2 regions of the Francisella frigiditurris genome follow, and region 1 is predicted to be linked to the other one. Evidence: riboswitches for the same ligand, from Rfam matches in the RefSeq annotation. Region 1 holds a riboswitch; the other holds the start of a gene.

Region 1 (7,955 bases):
TTATCAATATGAACTATTTCATTATAGTCACAGTAGCCTAGTATTTTTACAATATCATAGCTTTTATTACCTTTAATAAGCTCAATCTCTTTTGATGAATAGTTAGATAGCCCTGTAGCTATTTCTTCACCATACTTATTAAATATAGCTACTGTAGAGCCTTTAGAAAAACTACCCTCTGCTTTTACTACTCCACAAGGTAGCAAACTCTTAGATTTATAAAGTGCCTCTACTGCGCCATCATCTATTATCAGTATTCCTTTTTTATTACTGCTATAACTTATCCAATGTTTCTTAGCGGCAATCTGCTTACTATCTTTTAGAAAAAGAGTCCCGATATCTTCACCATCTATAATCTTTCTCAAATTTTGTGGATTCTCGCCACAAGCTATAATCATATTAGTCCCAGACTTTGTAGCTATCTCACCAGCTTTTAATTTTGTTGCCATACCACCTGTAGCAAATTTTGAACCTGCTCCTCCTGCCATAGCTTTTATTTCAGCAGAAATATGTAGAACTGTATCTAAGAACTTTGCTGAACTCTCGACTTTTGGATTAGCTGTATATAAACCATCTATATCTGACAATATAACTAAAAGATCAGCTTCTACTAGACTTGCCACTAAAGCTGACAAAGTGTCATTATCCCCTACTTTTATCTCATCAACAACAACAGCATCATTTTCATTAACTACTGGTATAACTCCTTTATTAATTAAAGCAAAAAATGTGTTCCTGGCATTTAAATACCTTTCTCTATTTGCAATATCATCTTTTGTTAAAAGCAGCTGACCAATATTTTTACCATACTCAGAGAAAAGCTTTTGATATAAATGAGTCAAAGCTACTTGACCCACAGCTGCGACTGCCTGTTTTTCTGGTAGAGTTTTAGGTTTGTTTGTAAGGTTCAATTTACCCATACCAGCACCAACTGCTCCAGAGGTAACCAATACAACTTCATATCCTTGATTATGCAAATCAGATAATTGACGAACTATTTTTTCTATACGATCAATATTCAATAAACCACTACTATGAGTCAAAGTACTAGTGCCTATTTTTATAACAATTCTTTTTGTATTTCTAAGATACTCTTTTCTACTCATATTCTATTGGATTTAAAAGCTTTTAGTATGATTGTATAATTATTTAATATATCTTCATAGAGATGTATATTAAAATTTAATTTGATTATATTTCTAATCCACACCATATGGAGAATGGATAATGAAAATTCCAAAAGCTTGGTATGCTATAGCACATATTAATGAGTTTAAAAATAAACCTCAAAAATTAGAAAGATTTGGCTTAAATCTTGTAGTTTGGAAAAATGATGATAACAAAATAATCATTATGGATAATAACTGTCCACATCGAGGTGCTGAGCTAAGCTCAGGTAAAGTTATTGATAATTGTATTACATGTCCTTTTCATGGGTTTCAATTTAATGATGTTGGTAATTGCAAATATACTCCTGAAACGCAGTGTTCTATTCCCAAATTAAAAGCTAACGTTTATCCTACAAAAATAATAGCGGATATGATCTGGATAAATATCTTTGATGAAGATTTAAACAATGATTATGCATTTAAATTCTGCCAGGAACTCTTTGACTCATTTAATGGCAAATATGCGATGATAACTGATATCTGGAATAATAATATAAGGCATTGCATAGAGAACCAACTTGACTATACACATCTAGCCACTGTACATAAAAGAACTATTGGTAAAGGCTATAAAATATCAGATGATATTAAAATTATAGAGAAAGACAAAAATATTGAAGCCATAAAGAGTGGTGAATTAATGATTAAATATATTTTTCCAAATGCTTGGCTTCTTAATATTTCAAAGAAAATGAAAGTTAGCGCTTACTTTGTTCCTATAAATGAAAATCAAACAAAAATATATATATTACATTATCGTAACTTTTTAACCGCTAAGATTTTGAAACCTATTATGGATATAATGTTTAGCATTGGAAATAGAATAGTGCTTAACGAAGACAAAAGAGTCGTGAATACTCAGAGATATTCAAAAGAAACTTATAATAATGATTTCCTTCTTAAACATGATCAAATCATCAAGATTTTTAGAGAAATCTGGAAAGAAGACATCTAATTAAATCTATTTGACTACGTAAACTATTTCTACTAGAATCAATTTTGAAATAAGTTCACCAGGGGTGCTGACTTTTAGTTGGCTGAGACTTGACCCTTTGAACCTGCTCTGGTTAATACCTGCGGAGGGAGTGTGAAAGTAAACTTAAAAAGTATTTTAATCAATTTATCTTTTATGTTTTTACTTTCTTCCTCTGTTAAAAATAAGGAAGATATACATGAAAGATGCTCTAAAACTAATATTAGTTACAAATAAGCAAAATCAACCAATTAGTGACTACTTAGAATTGATAAAAATTTGTGCAACCTCTGGTATAACCTCTGTTCAACTTAGAGAAAAAACTTTGAGCGGTCATGATTTATTACTATTTGGGCAGAAGTTAAAGAAATTACTAGACGCTTTAAATATTCCTTTAATAGTAAACGATAATATAGAGCTTTGTTTAAAGTTAAATGCTTATGGGCTACATCTAGGACAGTCAGATGGAAATATTCAAAAAGCTAGAGAACTTCTGGGTCCAAACAAAATACTAGGACTAAGTACAAATAACCTAGAACAAATCAAAATCGCAAATAACTTACCTATCGATTATATAGGTGTTGGTAGTATTTTTCCCACAAGAAATAAACCGAATATTGAAACCATCTGGGGTATAAACAACTTAAAAGAAGCTTACAAAATCTCAAAACATCCAATTGTTGCCATTGGCGGAATAAATAATACAAATGCTAAAAATGTTCTGCAAACAGGAGTTTATGGAATTGCTGCTATAGAAGCTTTTCATAATCAAAACAGCAAAGAAAATTACCAAAACTTAAGGAGAATTGTTGATGAAAGAAAATATGCTTAAAGAAATTCAAAAGGCTCTTTACTCATTAAGAGAGAAAAAACCTGTAGTGCTTAATCTTACTAATTTTGTAACTATGGATTTTGTTGCAAATAGTTTATTAGCTGTTGGTGCTGCTCCTATCATGAGTCAATATGAAGAGGAGCTTGATGAGCTAGTATCTATATCTTCAGCCATATATATAAATATTGGGACATTAGACAACAATTTTCTAAATAGAATTACACAAGCTATAAATTCTGCAGATAGATATAAGAAACCAATAATTCTTGATCCTGTTGGTTCCGGAGCTACTCAAATTAGAACTACTTCTGCTAAAAAAATAGCAAACCATGCATCTATTATACGAGGTAATGCTAGTGAAATTATATCCCTTACTGATTCACTCTTGTTCTCAAAAGGTGTTGAAACAGCTAATACCATAAATGATGCAAAACCAGCTGCTATAAAGTTAGCTAATACCTATAAATCAGTTATAGCTATAAGTGGTGAAATAGATTTTATTACGAATGGAGAAACAAGTATTGAAGTACCTTTTGGTTCTAACTTAATGCCTCTTGTTACTGGTATGGGTTGCTCTTTAACAGCAGTTATAGCTGCTTTTAGATGTGTCATTGAAGATTCTTTTGAAGCAACAAAATTAGCTACTCAATACTTTACGCTCTGTGGAGAATTAACTTCTTTAGAAAATAAACACCCTGCTTCTTTTAAAATATCTTTTTTGGATCAATTACATGCTAGCAACTTCAAACTTATGGAGAAGATAATATGAATTTAAATGAGGATAAGATAGTAAAGAAGCTAGCTAAAAACTCAAATGGATTTATTGGAGATGATTCTGCAATTCTTCCTAGTTTAGATAATGGACAGTATGTAATAACAAAAGATTTACTTATAGAGGATATTCATTTTAGAACTAGCTACTTTAGTGCTAAAAATCTTGCCCACAAAGCCCTTCATGTAAATTTAAGTGATCTCGCTGCTATGGGAGCAACACCAAAATACATACTATGTGGTATAGCAATTCCTGATAACAGTTCTATATATGCTCAAGAATTTTTAGAAGACTTACTTAAGCTCTGTATAGAAGAAAACATAATATTGATTGGTGGAGATACGACTAAATCTCCAGATAAAATTAGCATTAGTATAACTGCTATTGGGACTTGTAATCCTGAAAATATAAAATATCGAAACTCTGCTCAAAATGATGATATCCTTTGTGTCGCTGGTTTCTTAGGCTATGCTAGATTAGGGTTGTTTGCTTTAGAAAATAACTTAGATATCGGCGCATACTATAAAAATTTTTGTTTAGAGCCTAATGCAAAAATAAAAGAAGGACAATGGCTTAGTAAACATAAATCTATCACCAGCATGATGGATATTTCTGATGGTTTATATATTGATATCAAGAGACTTTGTGAATCTTCAGATGTCGGTGCCATAATTGATTTAGATAAACTAAATCTTGATCAACAATTTGTAGAGGCATGTAAGCTTTTAGAGTTTGATCCTACCCAAATAGCTTTATCTGGAGGAGAAGATTATAGTCTTCTCTTTACAGTTAAAGGCAATAAATTTGAGGAAATCTCAAATAGTTTTTTTAACACCTTCAAGTATGAATTAAAGTCTATAGGTAAAATTACTTCCTCTAAAGAAATTGTATTTAATAAACAAAATAAACCTATAGAACTCAAGCTAACGCCCTTTACTCACTTTGGAGAAAAATTATGAAATATAAATGTCTATCAATAGCTGGTTTTGATGGCTCTGGAGGAGCTGGATTACAAGCTGACCTAAAAACGTTTTCTGCTCTTGGATGTTATGGAATGACTGTTCTTACTGCATTACCTGTCCAAAATACTTGTGGAGTAAAAAATTGTTACGGTATTTCTTTAAAATGTATTGAGGAACAACTCGAAACAATTTTTGAAGATATCCGACCTGATGCTATAAAAATAGGAATGTTATTCACATCAGAAATAATAAATCTTGTAACTAACTTTTTAGAAAAAAATGCCAAAGGTATTCCTATAGTTTTAGATCCTGTAATGGTAGCTAAAAGTGGCGATCTCTTATTACAAAAAGATGCTATAAATATTTTAAGAGATAAACTACTTCCTATTGTAAATATAGTTACTCCAAATATCCCAGAAGCAGAAGAATTATCTAATTTGAAATACCTGTCTAAGGAAAAATTTGCAGAAGAAATCTTAAAATTTGTCTGTGAGGCCGTGCTTGTAAAAGGTGGGCATGAAAAAGGTGGTTTTGCAAAAGATTTATTTATGAATAATAAAGGAGAAAAGCATATTTTCACCTCTGAACGTATCGATTCCAAAAACACTCATGGAACAGGGTGTACCCTTTCAGCTGCTATTACAAGCTTTTTAGCGAAAGGTTATTCATATTTAGATGCCTGTGACGCTGCAAAAAAATATTTGCAGGGAGCTCTTTTAGCCTCAAAAGATATAAATATCGGCAAAGGCAATGGACCTGTACATCATTTCTATAGCTTATGGAATAAAGAAACTAACTAAGGAAAATTAAATGACTAAATTATCAGATAAAGCATGGAAGCATTGTGAAGATATTATTGAAGCTATACATAACCATCCTTTTAATAAAGAACTTTCTAAAGGCACTCTCAATATAGAAAAGTTTGCCTACTATATTGAACAAGATATTTTATACTTACAAGATTTTGCTAGAGCCTATGCAATAATTGCAGCAAAATCTCCTCTAGAATACGTAAAAATTTATCTTAACCACTCTATGGCTGCATTTACTGCAGAAGAAGAAATAATCCACGAATTTTTCAAAAAAACTTACAACCTTGCAGATACAGGAAAACTATCTCCTGCAACCCTAGCATATACAAGCTATCTAATAAAAATTGCTCATCTGAGCCTTTAGAAATTGCCGTAGCTGCTATGCTACCTTGTCCTTGGGTTTATTGTGAAGTAGGTAAAGCAATAGCAAAGAAAGCTGATAAAAATAATCCTTTCTCTAAATGGATAGATACGTATGCTAGTGAAGAATTTGAAGATATAGTTAATGAGGCTATTAGCATTTTTGATGACCTAGCTAATAAAGCAACTAAAGAGATACAAAATAAAATGCTTGATGCTTTCTATACTAGCACAGTATTAGAGTGGCATTTTTGGAATGATGCTTATGATAAAACTGAATTTGATAAAATATCTAATTTCTAAAGTCTACTTATGACTATTTAATTTATCTTCTAATTGAGACTGTGTTTTTACACCATGCATAGTTTCAACTTCTTTACCATTTTTAAAGATAATCATAGTAGGAATACTTCTAACTCTAAACTTAGCTGCAAGGCTTTGATTTTCATCAACATTTATCTTTACTATCACAGCACCATCATAATCTTTAGAAAGCTTATCAAGGATTGGCTCCTGCATTTTACAAGGACCACACCACTCAGCAAAGAAATCTACTAATACTGGTTTGCTACCAGCCTTTTCTAAAACTGTCTCAAAGCTATTTTCATTTGCTGTTATTACTTTACCTAATCCCATAATATACACCTTAATTTGTGTGTTGTTACATTTTATTATTTGGGGATAATATAACTGTTTTTCAAGACTATATTTACTCCTCTAACTTTATACCCTTAGTTTCTGGCATTCTAATCACTATTACCACAATAATTATAGAAACAATAACTCCATAAATACTTGGTGCCAAGTCTCCAAAGTGCATAACCAACAAACCTGAAATTAATGGTGCTGTCCCACCCAACAATGCATTGCTTATATTATATCCGGTTGCTACACCACTAAACCTTAAATGTGTAGGGAAAAGCTCATTAATAGTAACCACAAAAGTAGCTGTTGCTGCTGAAATTAGAAGCATTAATATTGCCATAATTACAATATCTGAAATAACAGAGTTTTCATAAACTATCACATAAAAGCTCGGATAAATTAATATTCCAACTAGACTACAGGAAAAGATTAAAACTTTTTTACGCCCTATTTTATCAGATACCCAACCCCAAATAGGTGCTGTTGAGAAATACGCAAAAGATGCAATCATCACAACAAGCATTGCCACATGTGTATCGTAGTGCAAATTATGTTCAAGGAATGATGGAACAAATGCAGAAATCATATAATAAACTATACCCAAATACCCTGCTAAAGCGAAAACTATAAATATTTGATAAGGGTATTCTTTAATAGCAGAAATTACTGGTGCACTTTCAAGTACGTGGTCTTCTTTTGCTTTTATATACTCTGGAGATTCATCTTGAAAAAATTGTAATACTAAAACAATAACCGCTAAAACCATTCCAACAATAAAGCCTATTCTCCACCCATAAGCAAACATTTGTTCCGTAGTTAATAACTCCGAAAGTAAGAAAACAGAAACCGTTCCTAAGAAAACTCCAAAACCTGAAAAGAAAGTTCCAAAAGCAGTTATCATCCCCCTTTTATTGTCTGGAGCCTGTTCACTTAATATAGCCAATACACCATTATACTCACCACCAATAGAGAACCCTTGGATCATTCTTGCCAACATAATTAAAACTACAGAAAAGATACCTAATGTCTGATATCCAGGAGTAAAAGCTATCATAGCAGTAGAAATAAACATTAGACCTACTGTAATAATTAATACTTTTTTACGTCCAACTTTATCGCCTAAATTACCAAAAAATATTCCACCAAGTGGTCTCATTAAATAACCTACAGCAAACATACCAAAGGTTTTAATAATGGCAACAGCCGGCTCATTTTCAGGAAAAAATGCAGCTGATATAAAAGTTGTAACATATGCAAATAACGCAAAGTCAAAGTATTCAACGCTTGTTGCAAATCCTGCACAAGCTATATTTCTAAAAGATATTTTTTTTTGCATTCTAAAAAGGTTTTAAGTAAATTTACCTAATAATAATTTACCTATTTTTTGCCAAAATAAAAAGCTACTTATTTATTATGCTATTATATTTACA
Region 2 (7,955 bases), 360 kb from region 1:
CGGGCTGTCTTACAAAGAAAAAGCTTACATCTTTAGGAATAATACTTCTAACTGTCTGTAAGAGGTCAAATTTACCTTTTTTTTCTAATGAGTATTCTAATTCAAAGTTTCTATCAAAATGATCTTCTAAAGATTTTTTATTTGAGCTTGTTACAAAAATTAATTCTTTACACCCAGCTTCTATAGCTTCTTCAACAGCATACTGTATAAGAGGTTTATCTACTACTGTTAACATTTCTTTCGGACAAGATTTAGTTGCAGGCAGAAACCTGGTTCCCCACCCAGCTACAGGAAAGACAGCTTTTTTTATTTTCATAGAATATCAAAATAAATTTAGATACTAAGATTATACTCTTTTTAGAGATTAATTAGAAATAGATTAAACATATGCAAATACAGTAACTTCTATATTATGATTTTTTATTTTGAAATTTGATAATTTATGTTGATATTCTTCTAATAATTTTTCATCTTTTAGAAATAAATAAATTTCTATATGACTTTCTAAATAGTATAGAAACATTTTCTTTTCTAAAAGAAGATCTATATTTAAGTAGGTTGATGAACAATAATGTTTTAATTGTTCAATTATTTCTTTTCTAGAAGGTTCAGCCTTATCTAATTTTACAAACACATCGTAATGATCTGTAACATCAACATGAACAGTTATATCTTTTATATTTTCAATATTATAATAAATATTACTTCTAACTTTTTCAGCAATATAATGACCTTCTGAAGCAGTTATATATTTATCAACCAGAATATGAACATCTATTATAATTTTACCAGCCATTTTTCTTGATCTTAGGCAATGAAAATCAAGAACACCTTCAGTATCTCTAATTATTTTTTTTATAGACACTCTAGTTTCTTCATCAACACCTTCATCAATAAGTTCAGATACTGCTGAATATCCCCATTTAATACCCATTTTAACAACCATATAACAAACTACTAGAGCAGCTATAGCATCCATCCAGACAAAGCCTATAAATGCTCCAATAAGACCTATTAATACCACAACAGATGACCACATATCTGATCTACTATGCCATGCATTAGCTCTAAGTAAATCAGAATCAATTTCATTAGCGGCTTTCATTGTATATTGATAAATAAACTCATTTCCTAAAATTGAAAATATAGCTGCAAAAATTGTAAATTTATCTGGTGTACTATAGCTTCCTATAATAAGATTAGACAGTGAATGATAAACAATAGTAAAACCTACTGTTATTAAAATTGCAGATAATACTAAAGTTGCTAAAGTTTCAATTCTTTCATGACCATATGGGTGATTTTTATCTTCACCGATATTTGCATATTTAGCTGCAAAAAGAACCATAATATCACTAATCAAGTCTGAAAATGAGTGTACTCCATCTGCAAATAATGCTGGCGATCTTCCTATAGCTCCTATTAACATTTTAATCATAGCTAAAAGACAATTTATTATCATGCCAACTATAGTTACTTTTTTAGTTATTTGGTAACGATTAGACATCTTAAAATTTCCTATATTTATATTACCTATTTACTCATTACTAGTTTAAATAATAAAACATGAGCTAAAATTGAAAAAACTATAGTTCCTATCCACCATGCTAATACATTATCAAGCCCATGAATAGAAACATACATAGCTGCAAAAATAGATATTATAAACTGTATACTCGCCATAACTAATCCTGGATTCCAAGCTTTTAACTTAATTCCTTCATGAATATGAGTTAGGCAGTTCATAATACTAAAAATAATAATTAGTAATCCAAAACCAAGATTAATAAAGCTTAATACCCCAAAAATAGCAAAAGCTAACCAAACCATTATTATATTAATCCAAAAAATCTTCACATCTGTTAAGGTTTCTTTCCCATCAACAGATTTTAAAACTTTTTCATTCATAAAGGATTTAAAACCACCAGGAATATAGTGCTCTTCAGTTTGATGAAAAAAGTATAATGGTATATTTATTAATGCCCAGAAGTGAGGATCTATAACAGAAAAGTTTAAAAATAATAAAAAAAGTGAAATTATTCCTAACCATGGAGCAGCTTTTGCCCAATTTTGATTTTTAGCTAAAAAATATATCATTTATAAGTTTATTTTTTAATTATAACTTTTTGATTCTAGCATAATTTATGCTAATAGAACTTTATAATTTCCTTTTTTATAGTATAAATATTGAAAAATTTGAATATTAATTAAACAAAATAAAAACAAGCTACCAATTATAGTTGGTATAGGCCAATTTAAAGTTAGGCCACTTACTATATCGCAACTACAGGTAATAATAGATAAATATAAATAAATGATACTAAATCCTGCTGCTTGCTTTGTTCTAAAGTTTTTCCAAATTTGAGGAAACCAATATATGTTATAAATAATATTACTTATCGAACCAAATATTAATAAGTTTTTCTCTGTAAAAGAATTATTAAGAGCAAAATAAATAGCAATTAATAAAAAAGAAAATATAAAAAAACTATGTAAAAAAATTTTATTTGATAATTTATCATTTAGAATTTGAAGTTGCTGAATTGTTAAAAATGTTAATAGAACTACACTTACTGTTATATATTGCCATGGCATATTAAAGCCAATAGCATATATCAAATCTAGAGAGTTAGCTATTATCATCAAACTATGAGTCCATAAGCTTATCTCTCTAGTGGTATGCTTAAGTTGATTATGTATAGTCTGTGGTAAAAAAAGAACTAAATAAAGTATAAATGATATATTTAAAGTGATATTCCCTATTGTTTCCATAAGAGGTCCTACTATTTATTAAAGTTTATAAATAATAGAAAGTTTTGAATGATAGATTTAAAATCAAACAAACTCCCTACGCTAATATTAATTAGATCAGGTACAAAGGGTCTAGTTCTAAAACTATCTCAGCTAAAGCTCCCCCGCTGTCTTCTATATAGAATATTATAGATTAATATATTAATCTTCAATTCTTAATTGATATATTAAGGCATCACTAGTTTTACCATTAGGATACTTATAGTAGTTTTTTCTCATAGAAATATTTTTAAAATGAAGTTTCTCATATAATTTAATAGCAAATAAATTTGTTAAATCAACTTCTAAAAATATAGATTTAATATCTTTTTTAGTCAAAGATCTTATATTATCTTCTAAGAAATAATAAGCTAATCCTTTATTTCTAAAATCTTTTCTTAAAGTTATATATAAAAGTTCAGCTTCATCTAAAGCAAGCAAATAAAAAGATATTCCTATTAATTCTTCATTATTAAATAATCCAAAAGCTATATTATTTTTTTTTTTAAAAGTTTCAAATATCTGTTTATCTGACCAAGAAAAATCATAATTAGACTCTCTAATTAAATTAAGAGTATCCTCATAATAAATTTCACTTAGAGATAAAGTCTGAAGATTCATAAAGTTTACTAAAAATATACTTTTTATTTATAGATGAATTAATATTTGAAAAATCTTTTAATATATCTTTATCATATATATTTATAGAATTTTCTAATGTGTTTTGAGTTGAGTCACAGTTATGGTGATAGATATTTATTTTTGAATTAAAAAATAAACTAAATGAAACAGATTTAAAAAAACCTAAATGATTTTTATTAGATATAAAAAAATTAATGTTTTTATCAGACTCTGTATTATTAGAGAATAATAAGTTCAATTCATCAGATTCAATATCTGTTTTCTTAGGGGACTGTTGTTCTTCAAGAGGCTTAAAATTAGGCTTTAACTCCCAAAGAGTTAGTCCTAGAATTTCACTGAACTCTTTATCAAAAGACATTTATATTACCTTTTAAATTTTTCTAATAAACTTTTAGGATATTTAAAAGCAGAAAGTTTTACAGATTTTCTTAATTTATTAACCTCATCAGGCTCTAATTCTAAAGTCTTTCCTCTAGATAAAAACTTAGGTAACACAATATCACCAAATCTAACTCTTGTAAGTCTACTTACAGTAACGCCTACAGCATCAAACATTCTTCTTACTTCTCTATTTCTACCTTCAGATAAGGTCACATAATACCAAATATTAGCACCTTCTCCCCCAGAAAATCTTATACTATTAAATTTAGCTAAACCATCATCTAGCATGATACCAGCTCTTAATTTATTCAAGTTTTCTTGAGAAAGTTGCTCTCCAAAAACTCTTACTGCATATTCTCTCTCAATTTCATAAGATGGATGCATTAATCTATTTGCTAAGTCTCCATCAGTAGTAAAAAGTAAAAGACCTGTAGTACTAATATCTAATCTTCCTATCATAATCCAGTTAGATTTAGAAAGTTTAGGCAATGAATCAAAAACTGTTTTTCTATCTTTTTCATCATTTCGCGTGCAAACTTCGCCTTCTCTTTTATGGTATAAAACAACCCTAGGTCGTGTCATAGGTGTTCCATAAAGATGTAAAGCTTTACCATCAAAACTTATCTTATCATTATCAGAAGCTTTATCTCCTAGAGAAGCAACTTTACCATTAACTCGAACTCGCCCTTCTGCTATATATTCTTCTACTTTTCTTCTAGAGCCAAGTCCATATTTAGCTAATATTTTTTGTAGGCGCTCTTCATTATTTTTATTTATATCTTTTATCACTTATAACTCCATATCTGCAGATGATGGTAAATAGAAATCTATCATATTATCATCATCATTATCATCTTTAGATGAAATAATTAATCTAACTGTTGCAGCTTCATTTTTATTATTCATTATTTCTGCTAATTTAAGTCTTAATTGTAAGACTCTAAGATTAATAAAAAATTCTTTATTATTTTTCATCGCATATAAAATTTTATATGCATTTTTATAATCTTTTTCGTCATAATACATTTCTGCTAATCTTAATTTAGCAATACCATAATCCTGATTAAATTTAGTTGCTCTAATCATTTTCTCAATAGCATCCTGTTTTTTACCTTCTTTATTTAAACATTCTGCATATAAATATAATGTTTGAGCCATATTATTATTTGTTCGAAGTGTTAGAGATTCTTCAAATAATTTTATTGCTTTAGAATATTCATCTTTTGAAACACATAAAAATTGAGCATAAAAGTTTATTGCTTCATAATTATTTCTATGGTCGCTTAGAGCTTCTTTATATTTATCTTCGGCTCTAGAATTTGAACCTATTGCTTGATAATAAAATCCTGCAGCATAGTCTACTATAGCTAAATCATACCCATGTTCTTTAGCTAAGTCTTGAGCTTTAATTAATTTAGCCTTTGCTCTATCTAATAGACTATTGCTTGTGTAAATAATAGCTAATTCAGCATTTATTTTAGTAGCTTCTTTATAATTAAGATTATCTCTTAGACTCCCTTTATTTAAAGTAAATGAGGCCTGGTTTTGACTTTGATTTGAACTTTTAGATTGTCCATTAGAGTTTGTATTTGCTTTTGTATCAGCTGCATAAGAACAAATAAAAAATGTAGATAAAAAGATTATTAGTAAAACTAATTTATATCTCATTATTTTCTCCTAATTTTTTCAAATATCTTTCTTTTCTATTAGTTTTATCCATCACATTACCAGCAAGTTGACCACATGCTGCATCAATATCATCGCCTCTTGTTTTTCGAATAGTTGTTACAAATCCTTCTTTTTGTAAAAACTCTTTAAATTTATGAATTCTATTATTACTAGGTCTTTTATAAATAGTGCCTGGATATGGGTTAAAAGGGATAAGGTTTATTTTACTAGGAACTTCTTTAGCTCGCAGTAAATTTGCTAGCTTATCAGCAGTATCAAGATCATCATTTATACCTTCCATCAAAGTATATTCAAAAGTAATATGCTTATGTGGACCTTTCTCTGCATACAGCTTACAAGCTTCTAGAAGAGCTTCTATATTATATTTCTTATTTATAGGTACTATTTCATTTCTAAGCTCATCAGTTGGAGCATGTAATGAAACAGCCAAAGAAACACCAGATTGCTCTAATAAATCATATATTCTAGGAACAACTCCTGAGGTACTTAAAGTTACTTTTCTCCTAGATAATCCATAGGCTAGATCATCCATCATAATATCCATCGCTGGAACGACATTATCAAAATTCATTAATGGTTCACCCATACCCATCATTACAATATTTGTAACTGTAAAATCATGTTCCCCATTATTTTTTGATAAAGTTCTAGCGGCTATCCAAAGTTGAGCAATTACTTCTGCAGATGTCAAATTTCTATAAAAACCTTGTTTTGCAGTAGAACAAAAGCTGCAGTTTAATGTACATCCAACTTGTGAAGAAACACATAAAGTTCCTCTTCCTTCTTCCGGTATAAAAACTGTTTCAACAGCACTTCCACCAATATCAATAAGCCACTTGTGAGTACCATCTTTAGAGGCTTTACTAAATAAAACTTCAGGAACTATAATTTCTGAAACTTCTTTTAATTTTTCTCTTAAATTTTTTCCAAGATCTGTCATGGAATTTAGATCTATGACACCTTTTTTGTGTATCCATTTAAAGACTTGTCTGGCATGAAATTTTTTTTCGTTAATCGATAAAAAAAAGTCTTCAATTTGTTGTTGATTTAAACCAAGTAAATTTATTTTATTTTGTGACATATATTCACCTTACTCATTGTAACCCATATCTCCAGGAACAATATAATCATTTTCATTAGTTAAATTTGCAAATCTTGCATATTGACCATCAAACCTAACATGTACAGTTCCTATAGGTCCATTTCTTTGCTTACCTATTATAATTTCACCAAGATTTTTAACTTCTTCTTTTTCTTTATTATAAACTTCATCGCGGTATATAAACATAATTACATCAGCGTCTTGTTCAATAGCTCCTGATTCTCTTAAGTCTGACATCATAGGTCTTTTATCTTTTCTATCATCAACAGCTCTATTAAGTTGTGATAACGCAATTACAGGAACATTTAATTCTTTAGCTAATGCTTTTAATGATCTAGAGATTTCTGAAACTTCTAAAGTTCTATTGCTTTCATAACCAGGAATTTTCATTAGTTGAAGATAATCAATTAGAATAAGAGATAATCCTCCATGTTCATTATAAAGTCTTCTAGCTCTTGAGCGCATTTCAGCAGGCGTCAAAGTAGATGTATCATCTATATATAGGTTCATCTCACTAAGCATTTTCATAGAAGATGTAATTTTTATCCAATGTGAATCATTTAAGCGATTACATTCTCTTAAAAGGTTCATTTCAACTCTAGACATAGATGCTAAAATTCTTGTTACAATATCTTCAGAAGGCATTTCTAAGCTAAAAACTAACACAGGTTTATCTGAACTTTTAGCAACATTTTCAGCAATATTAATTCCTAAGACTGTTTTACCCATTGATGGTCTACCAGCAATAACACATAAATTAGCTTTTTGTAACCCTGAGGTTTTCTCATCTAAATCAATAAAACCAGTAGAAACACCAGTAAGACCAGTACCTGAATCTACTATCGCACTCATTCTATCTACAAGTCTAGGTATAACTTCTTTAACTGAAGTAGGTCCCTTAGATGTAATATCTCTTTCTTTTGATACATCTAAAATTCGACTTTCTGCATAATCAATAACTTCATCAGGGTTTTTCGAATCTGCAGAATAAATTTTCTGAATAATATCATTAACGCTATTTTGTAAGCTTCTTAATTTAGCTTTATCTTTAATAATATCTGCATACGCTCTTATATTAGATATTGAAGGAGTATTAGCAATTAAATCAATAATATAGGATTCACCACCAGCATTATTCAATTCACCTTCTGTAGCTAAATATTCACTTAAAATAACAATATCAAAAGGAGTATTTTGCTCATTTAATTCACATATTTTTTTATAAATAAGTTTATGTCTATTATCAAAAAAATCATCAATTAATAGTGTATCCACTATATGCTCAATATTCTGATTGTATAAAAGAATATTTCCAAGAACTGCTCTTTCAGCATCTAAAGAATAAGTTGTT

Evidence for each region. A riboswitch is a leader RNA that binds a small molecule or an ion and turns the genes downstream of it on or off. The one in region 1 is predicted to bind thiamine pyrophosphate.
Region 2: it holds a riboswitch for thiamine pyrophosphate, as region 1 does, so the genes downstream of both, KX01_RS06520 (PQ-loop repeat-containing protein) here and thiE (thiamine phosphate synthase) in region 1, are expected to answer to the same signal.

What each region holds. Positions count from the first base shown of each region.
Region 1 is NZ_CP009654.1:1,666,637-1,674,591, forward strand. Features, by position in the region: gene proB (glutamate 5-kinase) at 1-1,106, opposite strand, end outside; gene KX01_RS08360 (Rieske 2Fe-2S domain-containing protein) at 1,225-2,124, shown strand; TPP riboswitch at 2,175-2,272, shown strand; gene thiE (thiamine phosphate synthase) at 2,342-2,974, shown strand; gene thiM (hydroxyethylthiazole kinase) at 2,955-3,743, shown strand; gene thiL (thiamine-phosphate kinase) at 3,740-4,705, shown strand; gene thiD (bifunctional hydroxymethylpyrimidine kinase/phosphomethylpyrimidine kinase) at 4,702-5,508, shown strand; partial or broken gene tenA (thiaminase II) at 5,519-6,183, shown strand; gene trxA (thioredoxin) at 6,187-6,516, opposite strand; gene KX01_RS08395 (MFS transporter) at 6,590-7,861, opposite strand.
Region 2 is NZ_CP009654.1:1,306,728-1,314,682, forward strand. Features, by position in the region: gene galU (UTP--glucose-1-phosphate uridylyltransferase GalU) at 1-316, opposite strand, end outside; gene KX01_RS06510 (cation diffusion facilitator family transporter) at 380-1,507, opposite strand; gene KX01_RS06515 (HXXEE domain-containing protein) at 1,534-2,097, opposite strand; gene KX01_RS06520 (PQ-loop repeat-containing protein) at 2,143-2,772, opposite strand; TPP riboswitch at 2,828-2,927, opposite strand; gene KX01_RS06525 (GNAT family N-acetyltransferase) at 2,953-3,411, opposite strand; gene KX01_RS06530 (hypothetical protein) at 3,383-3,790, opposite strand; gene rluB (23S rRNA pseudouridine(2605) synthase RluB) at 3,796-4,602, opposite strand; gene KX01_RS06540 (pilus assembly protein PilF) at 4,603-5,481, opposite strand; gene rlmN (23S rRNA (adenine(2503)-C(2))-methyltransferase RlmN) at 5,471-6,583, opposite strand; gene dnaB (replicative DNA helicase) at 6,593-7,955, opposite strand, start outside.